Sinorhizobium fredii NGR234: one gene and its partner. The protein of the gene in region 2 binds, or shares a complex with, the protein of the main gene of each other region. Links are inferred from orthologs where the notes say so. Each region holds a gene or a part of one and is shown on either strand. Other genes may lie near its edges.

Region 1 (5,286 bases), 2.6 Mb from region 2 along the record:
ATCTTGGCGACGCGCTTTTCGCGCGGCTGGACATTGGCGAGACCTTCGATCGTCACGACCTCGTCACCCTTCAAGGCCAGCGATTCCCAGGTCATGCCCGCTTCGAAGACGAAGGGGATGACGCCCATGCCGACGAGGTTCGAGCGGTGAATGCGCTCGAAGGACTGGGCGATGACGGCCTTGACGCCGAGCAGGTTGGTGCCCTTGGCCGCCCAGTCGCGCGACGAACCGTTGCCGTATTCGACGCCGGCGAAGATGACCAGCGGAACGCCCTCTTCCTTGTACGTCATGGCCGCATCGTAGATCGAGATCTCTTCCTTGGAAGGATAGTGGATGGTGTAGCCACCTTCCTTGCCGTTCGGGCCGAGCATGTGGTTGCGGATGCGGATATTGGCGAAGGTGCCGCGCATCATCACTTCATGGTTGCCACGGCGGGTGCCGTATTGGTTGAAGTCGGCAACGGTGACGCCATGGCCGAGCAGGTAGGAGCCTGCCGGCGACGCCGCCTTGATCGAACCCGCCGGAGAAATATGGTCGGTGGTGATCTTGTCGCCGAAGAGGCCGAGGACGCGGGCGCCCTTGATGTCGGAAATGCCGGCGCCCTTCTTGCCCATGCCGACGAAATAGGGCGGGTTCTGGACATAGGTGGAGCCCTCGTCCCAGGCATAGGTCTGACCGGCCGGAACCTGAACCGCCTGCCAGTTTTCGTCGCCCTTGAAGACGTCCGCGTATTTGGACGCATAGAGATCGCGGGTCACGTACTTGAAGATGAACTCCTGGATCTCCTGCGAGGTCGGCCAGATGTCCTTGAGATAGACCGGCTTGCCATCCCTGTCTTCGCCGATCGGCTCCTTGGTCAGATCCTTCTGGACCGTGCCGGCGAGCGCATAGGCGACGACGAGCGGCGGCGAGGCGAGGTAGTTCGCCTGGACGTCCGGCGAGATGCGGCCTTCGAAGTTGCGGTTGCCGGAGAGAACGCCGGCGGCGATCAGGCCCTTGTCGTTGATGGTCTTCGAGATCGGCGCCGGCAGCGGACCGGAATTGCCGATGCAGGTGGTGCAGCCGAAGCCGACCAGGTTGAAGCCCAGCGCGTCGAGATCGGTCTGCAGGCCGGACTTGGCCAGATATTCGCCGACGACCTGCGATCCCGGCGCCAGCGAGGTCTTGACCCAGGGCTTGGTCTTCAGGCCCTTGGCTACGGCATTGCGGGCGAGCAGGCCGGCAGCGATCAGCACCGACGGGTTCGAGGTGTTGGTGCAGGAGGTGATCGCGGCGATCGCGACGTCACCGTGGCCGAGGTCGAAATCGGTGCCTTCGACGGCATAGCGGTTCGCAAGCTGGCCGGGCTTCTTGTAGTCGTTCTCAAGCGCGGTGGCGAAGCCCGAGGCGATGTTCTCGAGCGCGATCCGGCCTTCGGGACGCTTCGGGCCGGCCATCGACGGCACGACGTCGCCGAGGTCGAGTTCCAGCGTGTCGGTGAAGACCAGTTCCGAGCCGTCGCCTTCGCGCCACATGCCCTGAGCCTTCGAATAGGCTTCGACCAGCGCGATGCGCTGCTCTTCACGGCCGGACATCGTCAGGTAGTTGATGGTTTCGGCGTCGACCGGGAAGAAGCCGCAGGTAGCGCCGTATTCCGGACCCATGTTGCCGATCGTGGCGCGGTCGGCGAGCGTCATGTTGTCGAGGCCCGGGCCGAAGAATTCGACGAACTTCGAGACGACGCCCTTCTTGCGCAGCATCTGCACGACGGTCAACACCAAGTCGGTCGCGGTGACGCCTTCCTTGAGCTTGCCCGTCAGCTTGAAGCCGATGACTTCCGGCAGGAGCATCGAGACCGGCTGGCCGAGCATCGCGGCTTCGGCCTCGATGCCGCCGACGCCCCAGCCCAGCACACCGAGGCCGTTGATCATCGTCGTGTGGCTGTCGGTGCCGACACAGGTATCCGGGTAGGCGGTGATTTCGCCGTTCTCTTCGCGGGTCCAGACGGTCTGGCCGAGATATTCCAGATTGACCTGGTGACAGATGCCGGTGCCGGGCGGCACGACGCGGAAGTTCTTGAAGGCCTGCTGGCCCCATTTCAGGAAGCGGTAGCGCTCACCGTTGCGCTGGTATTCGAGTTCGACGTTGCGGGCGAAGGCCTGCGGCGTGCCGAATTCGTCGACGATCACCGAGTGGTCGATGACGAGATCGACCGGCACGAGCGGGTTGATCTTTTCCGGGTCGCCGCCGAGCGACACCATGGCGTCGCGCATCGCCGCGAGGTCGACGACGGCCGGAACGCCGGTGAAGTCCTGCATCAGCACGCGCGCCGGGCGGTAGGCGATTTCGTTTTCCGCAGTGCCCTTGTCGCTGAGCCATGCGGCGACGTTCTCGATGTCCTTCTTGGTGACCGAGCGGTCGTCCTCGTTGCGCAGCAGGTTTTCCAGCAGCACCTTCATCGAATAGGGAAGCTTCGACACACCGGCGAGCCCGTTCGCTTCCGCTTTCGGCAGGCTGTAATAGACATAGTCCACGCCGTTGACCGTGAGCGTGGAGCGACAATTGAAGCTGTCTAGGGACTTGGACACTGGAAATACCCCGTTCCGTCTGATCGCCAAAAACTGACGTACGAACGCCCGAGCGCCTGTGAGGCGCGAAATGGGATGCGGGTGCGGCCATTTCCGCTGTCCGTACGTGGAATGTCATTCCAGGTTCGGCGCTTGGATGAAATTCACGCCGACCGCTGGCGTGTTGGCCGCCTTATAGATAATTTCTTGAAATCGTGCCAGACCAACCAAGGGTCAATCGGAACTTTTTTTGCTCTTCAGAAGAGAGCGTCAGGGAAAGCCTAAAGTTGATGCGCCTGCTGGTAGAGAGTTTGAGCGCGAGGCGCGGTGAAGACTTGATTTTCCACGATATTTCCTTCGACCTTGCAACCGGCGAAGCACTGGTTGTGACAGGTCCGAACGGCTCGGGAAAATCGACTCTGCAGCGCGTTCTGGCGGGCCTTCTTCAGGCCGAATCGGGGCGGGTATCGCTGAAGGACGGGCCTTCCGGCTTCGAGCATCCCCGCGAGCTCAGTCATTATCTCGGCCACCGCAATGCGATGAAGCGGGAATTGACGGTCGAGGAAAATCTCTGTTTCTGGCAACGCTTCCTCGGCAATTCGCCGGGCGGCTCCGGCCTCGATCTCGCAGCGGCCGCCGCGGCCGTCGGCCTTGCCGGCGTCACCCATCTGCCGTTCGGCTATCTTTCCGCCGGGCAACAGCGGCGCATGGCCATGGCGAAGCTGCTTGTCGCCTATCGGCCGATCTGGATTCTCGACGAGCCGACGGCCGCGCTCGATGCCGGGGCGGACAGGCTCTTTGCCGGGCTCGTCGCAGGCCACCGTGAGCGTGGCGGCATCGTCATCGCCGCCACCCACCAGTCGCTGGGGATCGGCCAGGCGAAGGCGTTGCAGATGACGGGGTTCGCGCATTGATCGCTCTCTTCTTCCGTGACCTGAAGCTCTCGGTGCGCGCCGGCGGCGGCGCGATGATCGGCGTGCTCTTCTTCATGACGGTCGTCTCGGTGATCCCGTTCGGCGTCGGGCCGGATCTCAATCTGCTCGCCCGCATCGGCCCGGCGATCCTCTGGATCGGCGCGCTGCTCGCCTCATTGCTCGGCCTCGACCGGCTTTTCCAGGCGGAGCGCGAGGACGGTTCGCTCGATCTCATGCTGATGCACGAGACGCCGCTCGTTCTCACCGTCTTCGTCAAATGCGTCGCCCATTGGGCCGCCACCGGCCTGCCGCTGGTGGTCGCCTCGCCGTTTCTCGGCCTGTTCATGAACATGGACGAGCTTGCCATCGGCGCGACCATGCTCACCCTCTTTGCCGGGACGCCGGCGATCACCTTCATCGGGGCGGTCGGTGCAGCCGTTGCGGTGGCCCTGCCGCGCGGCGGGCTGCTCGTCTCGATCCTCGTGCTGCCGCTCGCCATCCCGGTGCTGATCTTCGGGGTCAGTGCGGTCTATGCGGCGATCGAGGATCCCGCCCCCTTCCTGCCGCCTTTCATGATTTTGATGGCGATAACCCTGTTCTTCGCGGTGATTGGACCGGTGGCGGCGGCCGCCGCGCTGAGGCACTCGGCCGATTGAAGGCTGCTGCGCTTCGACAGGCCAGATGGCAGCCTTCACGTCCTTGTTTTGTGCATGCGTTGTCTCAAAACCGCTATACTGACGCAATCGTGATTGACCGGGGTCAATTGCCGAAGGACGTCTTCCGCGTTAAAGAGCCGTCATGAGCGAAAACAGCCTGGCCATCCGCAAGTTCAGCGACCTCGCCAACCCGACCCGGTTCCTGGCGCTGGCCGATCGCGTCTTGCCGTGGTTTGCCGTTCTTACGGTGCTCACCTTCGCAGCCGGCCTTTGGCTCTCCTTCACCACCGAGAGTGATTATCAGCAAGGCGAGACGGTGCGCATCATGTATGTGCACGTGCCCTCCGCCTGGCTGTCGATGATGTGCTACTCGGTGATGGCGATTTCGGCACTCGGCACGCTGGTGTGGCGCCATCCGCTCGCCGATGTCTCGGCCAGGGCGGCGGCGCCGATCGGCGCCTGTTTCACCTTCCTGGCGCTCGTCACCGGCTCGCTCTGGGGCAAGCCGATGTGGGGAACCTGGTGGGTATGGGATGCGCGGCTGACCTCGGTCTTCGTGCTCTTCCTCATGTATCTCGGGCTGATGGCGCTCAACCGTGCCATGGACGATCCGGCCCGCTCGGCACGCGTCTCGGCGGTGCTGGTGCTGGTCGGCTTCGTCAATATTCCGATCATCAAATTCTCGGTCGAGTGGTGGAACACCCTGCACCAACCGGCCAGCGTCATGCGCCTCGACGGGCCGTCGATCGATCCGGAATTCCTGTGGCCGCTCATCGTCATGGCAATCGGTTTCACGCTGTTGTTCTTCACGCTGCACATCGCGGCGATGCGCAACGAAATCTGGCGCCGCCGGGTGACGTCGCTCCGGCGCCAGGCGGCCCGCAATGCCGGCCGGGAGAGCTTGGCGCCATGATGAGCCATGCAGCCTATGTGATTGCCAGCTATGCGGTCGCCTTCGCGGTCGCTGCGGGGCTCGTCATCTGGGTCGTCGGCGATGGTCGCGCCCGGCAGCGTGAATTGAAAACGCTCGAAGCCGCCGGCATTCGCCGCCGTTCGGCGGAAGCGCCGGGCGGAGAAGCCCTATGACGAGCACCCAGGCGCCGCAACCGGACGAGCGCGGGCCCGGGGCCTTGCGCTACCTGCTCGCGGCCCTTCCGCTTCTGATCTTCG
Region 2 (7,624 bases):
TCTTCAAAACCGCGGCCACCGAAATCGAAGGTGAAGTTGCTTTCGTCATTGGACGCCTGTTCCCGTGCCTGGACGCGAACGGAAACGACGGCCGGGGAAACGGCGTCGACAACGTTGGCGAAACTCGGAACGGAAGGCGCCTGCACCTTGACGGCCTCGGCGAAGGACTGGGTGATCTGCGCCGGCAGGCCTGTCGTCAGCATGACGGCGGCAAGACCGGCGACCGTGGAGGTCTTCAGAACGGTCTTCAGCGAGGGACGCGGAGTTTTGATCATGGACATGCGTTTTGCCTTCTCTCTTGCATGAAGCCGCCGCCGAGCGGCGGACAGCTTCGAAACTTGACCACCAGCGAGGTATCCGGGCGAACCGCCCGGAACCCGCTCGTTTGGCTGTGACTGGAGGAACAGCCGATGACGCAAGGTGTAACGGATGGGACCTTACTGGGTTCTGTCCGGAAGATGAATTTTTGGTAATGTTTCGACGGAGCGGGCGGAAGACGGTCGTACTCTATCTACGGGTCTGCTCGACTCGGCAGCCAAGCAGCCCTTCATCTCCTTGAATTTTCAGGCGTTTCCGAGGAGGGCGCCGTAACCTTACGGCCCGAGCAGCTTGTCCAGTTTTTCCTTTTCGTCGTCGGAAAGCGGTGCGCCCGCCGGCCGCGCGTCACGCCGGCGCGCGGCGACGACCAGGGTGAGCGCGCCAAGGACGAGCAGGAGGACGGGCATGCCCCAGAGAACCAGCGTCTTGGCCTCGAAACGGGGATTGAGCAGCACGAACTCACCATAGCGCGAGACGACATAGGCGATCACCGCCTCGTCGGAATCACCGCTCTTCAGGCGTTCGCGCACGAGCAAACGGAGATCCTTGGCGAGTTCGGCGTTGGAATCGTCGATCGACTGGTTCTGGCAAACCATGCAGCGAAGCTCAGCCGAGATCGCCCGCGCCCGTGCTTCGAGCGCCGGATCGGCAAGCACCTCGTCCGGGTTGACCGCAAGGGCCGGCGCGACGGAAAGGACTGAAAGGAACAGCGCGACCAGGAGCCGGATCATTCCGCGGCCCCCGCGGCAAGCCGCGCCGCCCGGACGGCGCGCGACGGGGCACCCACCCGCAAGCGCCGATCGCTCAAGGAAACCATGCCGCCCGCCATCATGACGAGAGCGCCGCCCCAGATGCAGAGGATCAGCGGCTTCCACCAGATACGCACCACGATCCCGCCGTCGGTCATCTCGTCGCCCAGCGAAACATAGAGCTGGCTGAGGCCGAAGGTCCTGATGCCGGCCTCCGTCGTCGGCATCCGGCGCGCCGAATAGAGGCGCTTGGACGACCAGATCTCGGTCACCTTCACGCCGCCACGGCTGACGGTGAAGTGACCGCTCTCCTCGGTATAGTTCGGTCCGCGCCCCTGGCGCATGCCATCGAAACGCAAGCTGTAGCCGCCGGCGTCGACGAGCATTCCAGGCTTCATCTCGACGACGGTCTCCGTCTCGTAGGCCGTCACGGCGACGATGCCGATCAGCGTAATACCAAGGCCGATATGGGCGAGCGCCGTGCCGAAGGCCGAGCGCGGCAGGCCCAGGAACCGCCGCCAGGCAACGCTTGCCGCCACCTTGCCGAGGCCGGAGCGAAGCGCGGCATCGGTGATGGCGCCGAGGATCAGATAGACGCCGAGCCCGATTCCGAGGGCGGCGAGAACCGGCCCGCCGTTCCTGGCATAGTAGACGGCGGCAGCGAAAAGCAGACCCGCGCCCACGGCGACGAAGAGACGTTGGGCGGCCGCAGCGAGATCGCCGCGCTTCCATGCCAGCAGCGGCCCGAAGGGAACCGCAAAGAGCAAGGGCAGCATCAACAGGCCGAAGGTCATGTTGAAGAAGGGCGCGCCGACCGAGATCTTGTCCCCGGTGAGGGCCTCGAGCACCAGCGGGTAGAGTGTGCCGGTCAGCACGGTCGCCGTTGCCGTCGTCAGGATCAGGTTGTTCAACACCAGCGCGCCTTCCCGCGAGATCGGCGCGAACAGACCGCCCGACTTCAGATGCGAGGCGCGGAATGCAAAGAGCGACAAGGCGCCGCCGATGAAGACGACGAGGATCGCCAGGATGAAGACGCCGCGCGTCGGATCGGTGGCGAAGGCGTGAACCGACGTCAGCACGCCGGAGCGCACCAGGAACGTGCCGAGCAGCGACAGCGAGAAGGTCAGGATCGCCAGCAGCACGGTCCAGATCTTCAATGCCTCGCGCTTTTCCATGACAAGCGCCGAGTGCAATAGCGCCGTGCCGGCCAGCCAGGGCATGAAGGAGGCGTTCTCGACTGGATCCCAGAACCACCAGCCGCCCCAGCCGAGCTCGTAATAGGCCCAGTAGGAGCCCATGGCGATACCCGCCGTCAGGCATGTCCAGGCTGCCAGGGCCCAGGGCCTGACCCAACGCGCCCAGGCCGCATCGATCCGGCCCTCTATCAGCGCGGCGATCGCAAAGGAAAAGCAGACGGAAAAGCCGACATAGCCGAGATAGAGCAACGGCGGATGGATAGCCAGACCGATGTCCTGCAGCACGGGGTTCAGATCCCGGCCTTCGCCCGGGGCCGGTACGAGGCGCGCGAAAGGATTGGACGTCAGCAGGATGAACAGCGTGAAGGCGGCGGCGATCCAGGCCTGGGCCGCCAGAACGTTGGCCTTCAGGGTTTCAGGCAGGTTGCGGCCGAAGCTTGCCACGAGGGCGGAAAAGAAGACGAGGATCAACAGCCACAGGAGCATCGAGCCCTCGTGATTGCCCCAGACACCGGAGATCTTGTAGATCAGCGGCTTCAGCGAATGCGAGTTCTCCCAGACGTTCCTGACCGAGAAGTCGGAGGTCACATAGGCGAAGGTCAGCACCGCAAAGGAGAAGGCAACGAGCAGGAAGGAGACGGTTGCGGCAGTGCCCGCCAATTCGACGAGCGCCCGATCACCGCGCCGCACGCCGACGAGCGGCAGCACCGACTGGATGAGCGCGGTCGCGAGCGCCAGCACCAGCACATAGTGTCCGAGCTCGATGATCATTGAATGTTTTCCTTCCCGCCGAGCGTGACGCCCTGCGCTTTCAGGCGGTCGGCCACGTCCTTCGGCATGTAGGTCTCATCATGCTTGGCGAGCACCGTATCGGCAACGAAAACCGAGCTGCCGGCGACGAAGGCGCCCTCCGCCACGACACCCTGGCCCTCGCGAAAGAGGTCAGGAAGAATGCCGGTATAGGTCACCGGCACCACCGCGAGCGTATCGGTCACGCTGAAGGTGACAGTCTTGCCATCACCCCGTTTCACCGAACCCGCTTCTACCAGCCCGCCAAGGCGGATGCGCGTGCCCGGCGCAAGGTCGGCCTTTGCAAGGTCTCCCGGGACATAGAAATAGGCGACAGCCTGGCTGAAGGCGAACATCACCAGAAGGACGGCGGCCGTCAGAAAGCCTACGCCGCCGCCGATGATCGCCAGCCGTTTCTGCTTACGGGTCATTGTTTCGCTCCGCCGCCATCAATGCCGAGTTCGCGGCCGAGGGCCAGCAATTGCTTGCCCTCGTCGCCGCCGGCTGGAAAGACCTGCAGTCCCTCCCGTAGCGCATCCTGGGCCTTGTCTCTTTGATCGAGGACAACATAGGCACGGATCAGCCGCATCCAGCCTTCGAAGTTGTCGGGATTTTCCTTCAGCCGTCCGGCGAGACCGTCGACCATGCTGCGGATCATTGCCTGACGATCGCCAGCGCTCATCCCCTCGGCGGCGGCGATATCCTCTGATGTCGGATTTCCGAGCGACTGGCCGCCAACACCGGGTTCGCCGGCGGTAAGCTCGGCGATGTGCTGGTTGACCAGCGGCAACCACGGCGCCCCGGCAGGCGACGTGTCGGCAAGCTTGCGGAAGGCCGTTAGCGCATCGCCGCGCTTCCCCTCCTGCTTGAGGCCGAGGGCGAGATAGAACTCCGAGCGCGGATCATCGGCGTCGAGAGCCAGCGCCTTCTTCAGGGCGTCCTGTGCCGCCGCCGTCACAAGACCGCCGGATTGCACGATCAGCGTCTCGGCATAGCCGCCGAGCCTGGCCGCGGTCGGTCCAAGCAGCCGGATTGCGCGATCATAGGCGGCGACCGCATCGTCGACGCGGCCACTGCGCATGTAGATCGGAGCGAGCAGGTCCCACCCCGCCCCGTCGTCGGGGTTGATGGCCAGATGATTTTCGGCCTTGGCGATCAGGATACTGATGTCTTCTCCGGGATTGGCAAGCCGCGCTGCGAGCGGTTGCGCCGGCACGCCAGGACTGCCCGTCGTCAAGTAGAGACAGAGCCCAACGGCGGGAAGACAGAGGAGAATGAACGCCTGCGCCAGGCGCTTCGAGCCGAGCCGCCTGGAAACACTTTCCGCGGCAGATGCGTCGGCGGCGCTGGCGGCAATCAAGCGGCGCCCGATCTCCGCCCTGGCGAGTTCCGCGTCTGCGCCGCTGATCAGCCCGGCCTCCCGATCCCTCGCCAGTTCGTCGAGCTGGTCGCGGTAGACCTCGATGTCATGGCTGTGAGGAGACGGAAGTGGCGACGCCGCCCGCATCAGCGGGAGGACGAGCGCGACTGCAACAGCCGCCGTCAAGATGGCGACAAGAATCCAGAACAACATGGATGCGAAATACTATGAGGTTCCCGGCTTTCCAACTCGAAAACCGAAAATGACGGAGATTTGAGGCGTTTCGCCGCAAGGGGGGCCTGTGCCGGCCGCAAGGGCGGCACGGCTGGTCCGGGGCGCCGCATTCGCCTCAGGTCAATGGCGACCAGGTCCCGTCGCCGTTGCGGCATGCCGCGCCGCGCGCCGTCGATGACTGACCCTTCACGACGACCGTGTGGCTGTATTGACGGCAATTCTGAGAACCGACCTGATAGGGGGCGGCGGCGACAACCGAGCCGCTCACACCGCGCCCTTCCCATGCCACCGGCTGGCCGCCGGGGGCGGCCTCGAGCGCGCGATACTCCGCCTCGAGGGCGCGCTGCCGGTCGGATTTGCCGAGTTCGATATTGTCGAGGCGCGCTATGACGCCGCCCTGCAGGGCCTCGATATAGGCCGCCGACGAGGCTCCGCCCGCCGCGGCCGCGCCAAGTCCCGCGACGGCCGCCCCGCCTTTGCCGCCGCCGGTCGTGCCGCAGCCGGCAAGGGCAACAGTCGATGCGACAACCACGATCCTGCCTCCCAGAGCAACGGACCGGCCTATTTCTGCGTTAATCCTCATGATACGCGACAACTCAACCCTCATTGACCGGTCGCCGTCTGCATCTCGGCGATGGCCTCGAAACGGCGCGCTTTCAGGATTTCTTTTTGCACCCCCGGCCGCACTAGGCAACCGCGCGCCGTGCAGGACGCAGCATTTTCGACTGCCGGTGTGACCGCCGGATCACGATGGCGACCACTCGACCGGATCTGTAAGCTGCTCGCTCCGCGTCAGACAGCTGCCGGCAGAACGAGTTTGGCTCTCAAGCCGCCCTCCTCGCGTCGACTGAGTTCGACGCTGCCCTGATATTCGCCGACGATCTCGCTGACGATCGACAGGCCCAGCCCCGTGCCGGGCTTGCTTTCGTCGAGCCGCTTACCGCGCTTCATCGCCAATGCGATCTGATCCGGGTCGAGCCCCGGCCCGTCGTCGTCGATCCTGAGCACGATCCATTCGCGGCCGGACTCCTTGCTGCGCGCCTGGTCGATGGCGGGCTCGACGCTGAGCACGACGTGGTCGCGTGCGTATCGCGCGGCATTTTCGAGCAGGTTGCCGACGGTTTCCTCGACATCCTGTTGTTCCATGGCCAGCACCAGCCCCGGAGGATTGATCGACAGGCTGAACTGTTTCTCCGGATTGAGCCGCCGCATCACCCGGATGATCCTTTCGAGAGCCGGCTGGGCCTCGGTCCTCGCCAGAATGGATCCGCGCTGCGCCGCGATGCGGGCACGGCTGAGATAGGACTGGACCTGCGTCTGCATCGCGTCCGCCTGCGTCCTGATCAGTTCGCCGTGCGGGACTTCCAGAACGCGCGCCTCGTTGAGCAGCACGGCGATCGGCGTCTTCAGGGAGTGAGCGAGATTGCCGACCTGCATGCGGGCGCGTTCGACGATGCGGCGGTTGCTGTCGATCAGCGCATTCACCTCATTGGCAAGCGGCTGGATCTCGCGGGGAAATGCCCCGTCTAGGCGCTCGCTCTGGCCGGTGCGGATCTTTTCGAGCGAGCGGCGGACCTGGTCCAGCGGTCTGAGGCCGAAGAGAATGGTCAGGGCGTTCACCCCAAGCCCGCCGAGGCCGAAGATGGAGAGCGCGATCGTCAGGTTGCGAGTGAACCGATCGATGTCCGCCTCCAGGACGTCGCGGTTGCCGGCAACCCGGAAGCGCGCCGTATGGCCCTGGATATCGAGCACGACTTCGGTTTCAGCCACTTCGACCTCGTTTCCGAACGGGTCCTCGGTCGTGTAGAAGCGCTCGTAGCGAATGTCGAATGGAATCTCGTCGACGCTGACGATCGGCAGCTTGGCGGAACCGAGCGACGTCGACAGCAAGGGCGGCGTATCGAATTCGCCGATCGGCTCGACGATCCAGTACCAGCCGGTCTGCGGCTGGGAAAAGCGCAGATCCCCGAGTTGAGGGCTGCCGGTCAGCGCGGCCTTCTCGTCAACGGAGATCGAGTTGATGACGTTGTAAAGCTGGGCGCGCAACAAGTCCTGGAAGCCACGCTCCGAGCCTTGCCGATAGAGCGCCGAGATGACCACTCCGATCACGACGAGGGCAACGACGGCCCAGACGGTCGAAACCGCCAGAACGCGCGCCGTAAGGGATCTAATGACCATTGCCGGGTGCTTGCATCCGATATCCGAGACCGCGCACGGTTTCGATCAGGTCATTGCCGATCTTCTTGCGGAGTCGGCCGATGAAGACCTCGATCGTGTTGGAGTCGCGGTCGAAGTCCTGATCATACATGTGCTCGACAAGCTCCGTGCGGGAAACAACCTGGCCCATGTGGTGCATGAGATAGGAGAGCAGCCGGAACTCGTGGGAGGTCAGCTTCAGCGCAACACCGCCGACGGTCGCCTTCGAGCCTTTCGTGTCGAGGCGCACGGGGCCGCAGACGATCTCGGAACTGGCATGCCCCGCGGCGCGACGGATCAGCGCCCGGATGCGGGCGAGCACCTCCTGAACATGGAAGGGCTTCGCGACATAGTCGTCGGCGCCGGCATCGATGCCCGCCACCTTGTCGCTCCAGCGGTCGCGGGCCGTCAGGATCAGCACCGGCATGGTCTTGCCGTCGGCGCGCCACCTTTCCAGCGCGGTGATGCCGTCCATTTCCGGCAGGCCGATATCGAGGATGATCGCGTCGTAGGGTTCCGCGTCGCCGAGATAGTGGCCCTCCTCGCCGTCATAGGCCTGGTCGACGACGTAACCGGCTTCCTTCAACGCTTCGGCCAGTTGCCTGTTCAGATTGACGTCGTCCTCGATTATCAGGATGCGCATCTCTCTCTTACTTCCCTTTGCTGACGGGCGCCGCGGATGCCTACATCGGCACCTTGACCGTCACTTTTTTCGGCCGCCCTCCATTGCCCGGGATTAGCACGGTCACGACGCACTTGCCATCGGCTGTCGGCTGGGCGGA

Evidence for each region. Proteins that work in one complex are often made in the same cells at the same time.
Region 1: the proteins of ccmE (region 2) and ccmB are in contact, whole or in part, in a solved structure (PDB 8CE8), measured with the Escherichia coli proteins. The link is inferred for Sinorhizobium fredii NGR234 from one-to-one orthologs.

The regions. Positions count from the first base shown.
Region 1 is NC_012587.1:3,392,744-3,398,029, reverse strand. The notes cover bases 2,327-5,286. They hold ccmB (heme exporter protein CcmB), read left to right. Parts: upstream 2,327-3,456; coding sequence 3,457-4,116; downstream 4,117-5,286. Other genes in these bases: NGR_RS27290 (DsbE family thiol:disulfide interchange protein), read left to right, coding at 5,199-5,286; ccmD (heme exporter protein CcmD), read left to right, coding at 5,026-5,202; NGR_RS27300 (heme ABC transporter permease), read left to right, coding at 4,259-5,029; ccmA (heme ABC exporter ATP-binding protein CcmA), read left to right, coding at 2,837-3,460; acnA (aconitate hydratase AcnA), read right to left, coding at 2,327-2,567. Outside these bases: more of acnA, read right to left, coding at 1-2,326. UniProt on the Escherichia coli protein: Required for the export of heme to the periplasm for the biogenesis of c-type cytochromes.
Region 2 is NC_012587.1:828,947-836,570, reverse strand. What follows is about bases 1,758-4,729. They hold ccmE (cytochrome c maturation protein CcmE), read right to left. Parts: upstream 3,484-4,729; coding sequence 3,031-3,483; downstream 1,758-3,030. Other genes in these bases: ccmI (c-type cytochrome biogenesis protein CcmI), read right to left, coding at 3,480-4,625; NGR_RS15210 (heme lyase CcmF/NrfE family subunit), read right to left, coding at 1,758-3,034. Also shown: NGR_RS15220 (Do family serine endopeptidase), read right to left, coding at 1-281; NGR_RS15215 (cytochrome c-type biogenesis protein), read right to left, coding at 594-1,049; more of NGR_RS15210, read right to left, coding at 1,046-1,757; NGR_RS15195 (hypothetical protein), read right to left, coding at 4,762-5,229; NGR_RS15190 (ATP-binding protein), read right to left, coding at 5,439-6,824; two-component system response regulator FeuP, read right to left, coding at 6,814-7,485; two-component system FeuPQ modulator FeuN, read right to left, coding at 7,526-7,624. UniProt on the Escherichia coli protein: Heme chaperone required for the biogenesis of c-type cytochromes. Transiently binds heme delivered by CcmC and transfers the heme to apo-cytochromes in a process facilitated by CcmF and CcmH.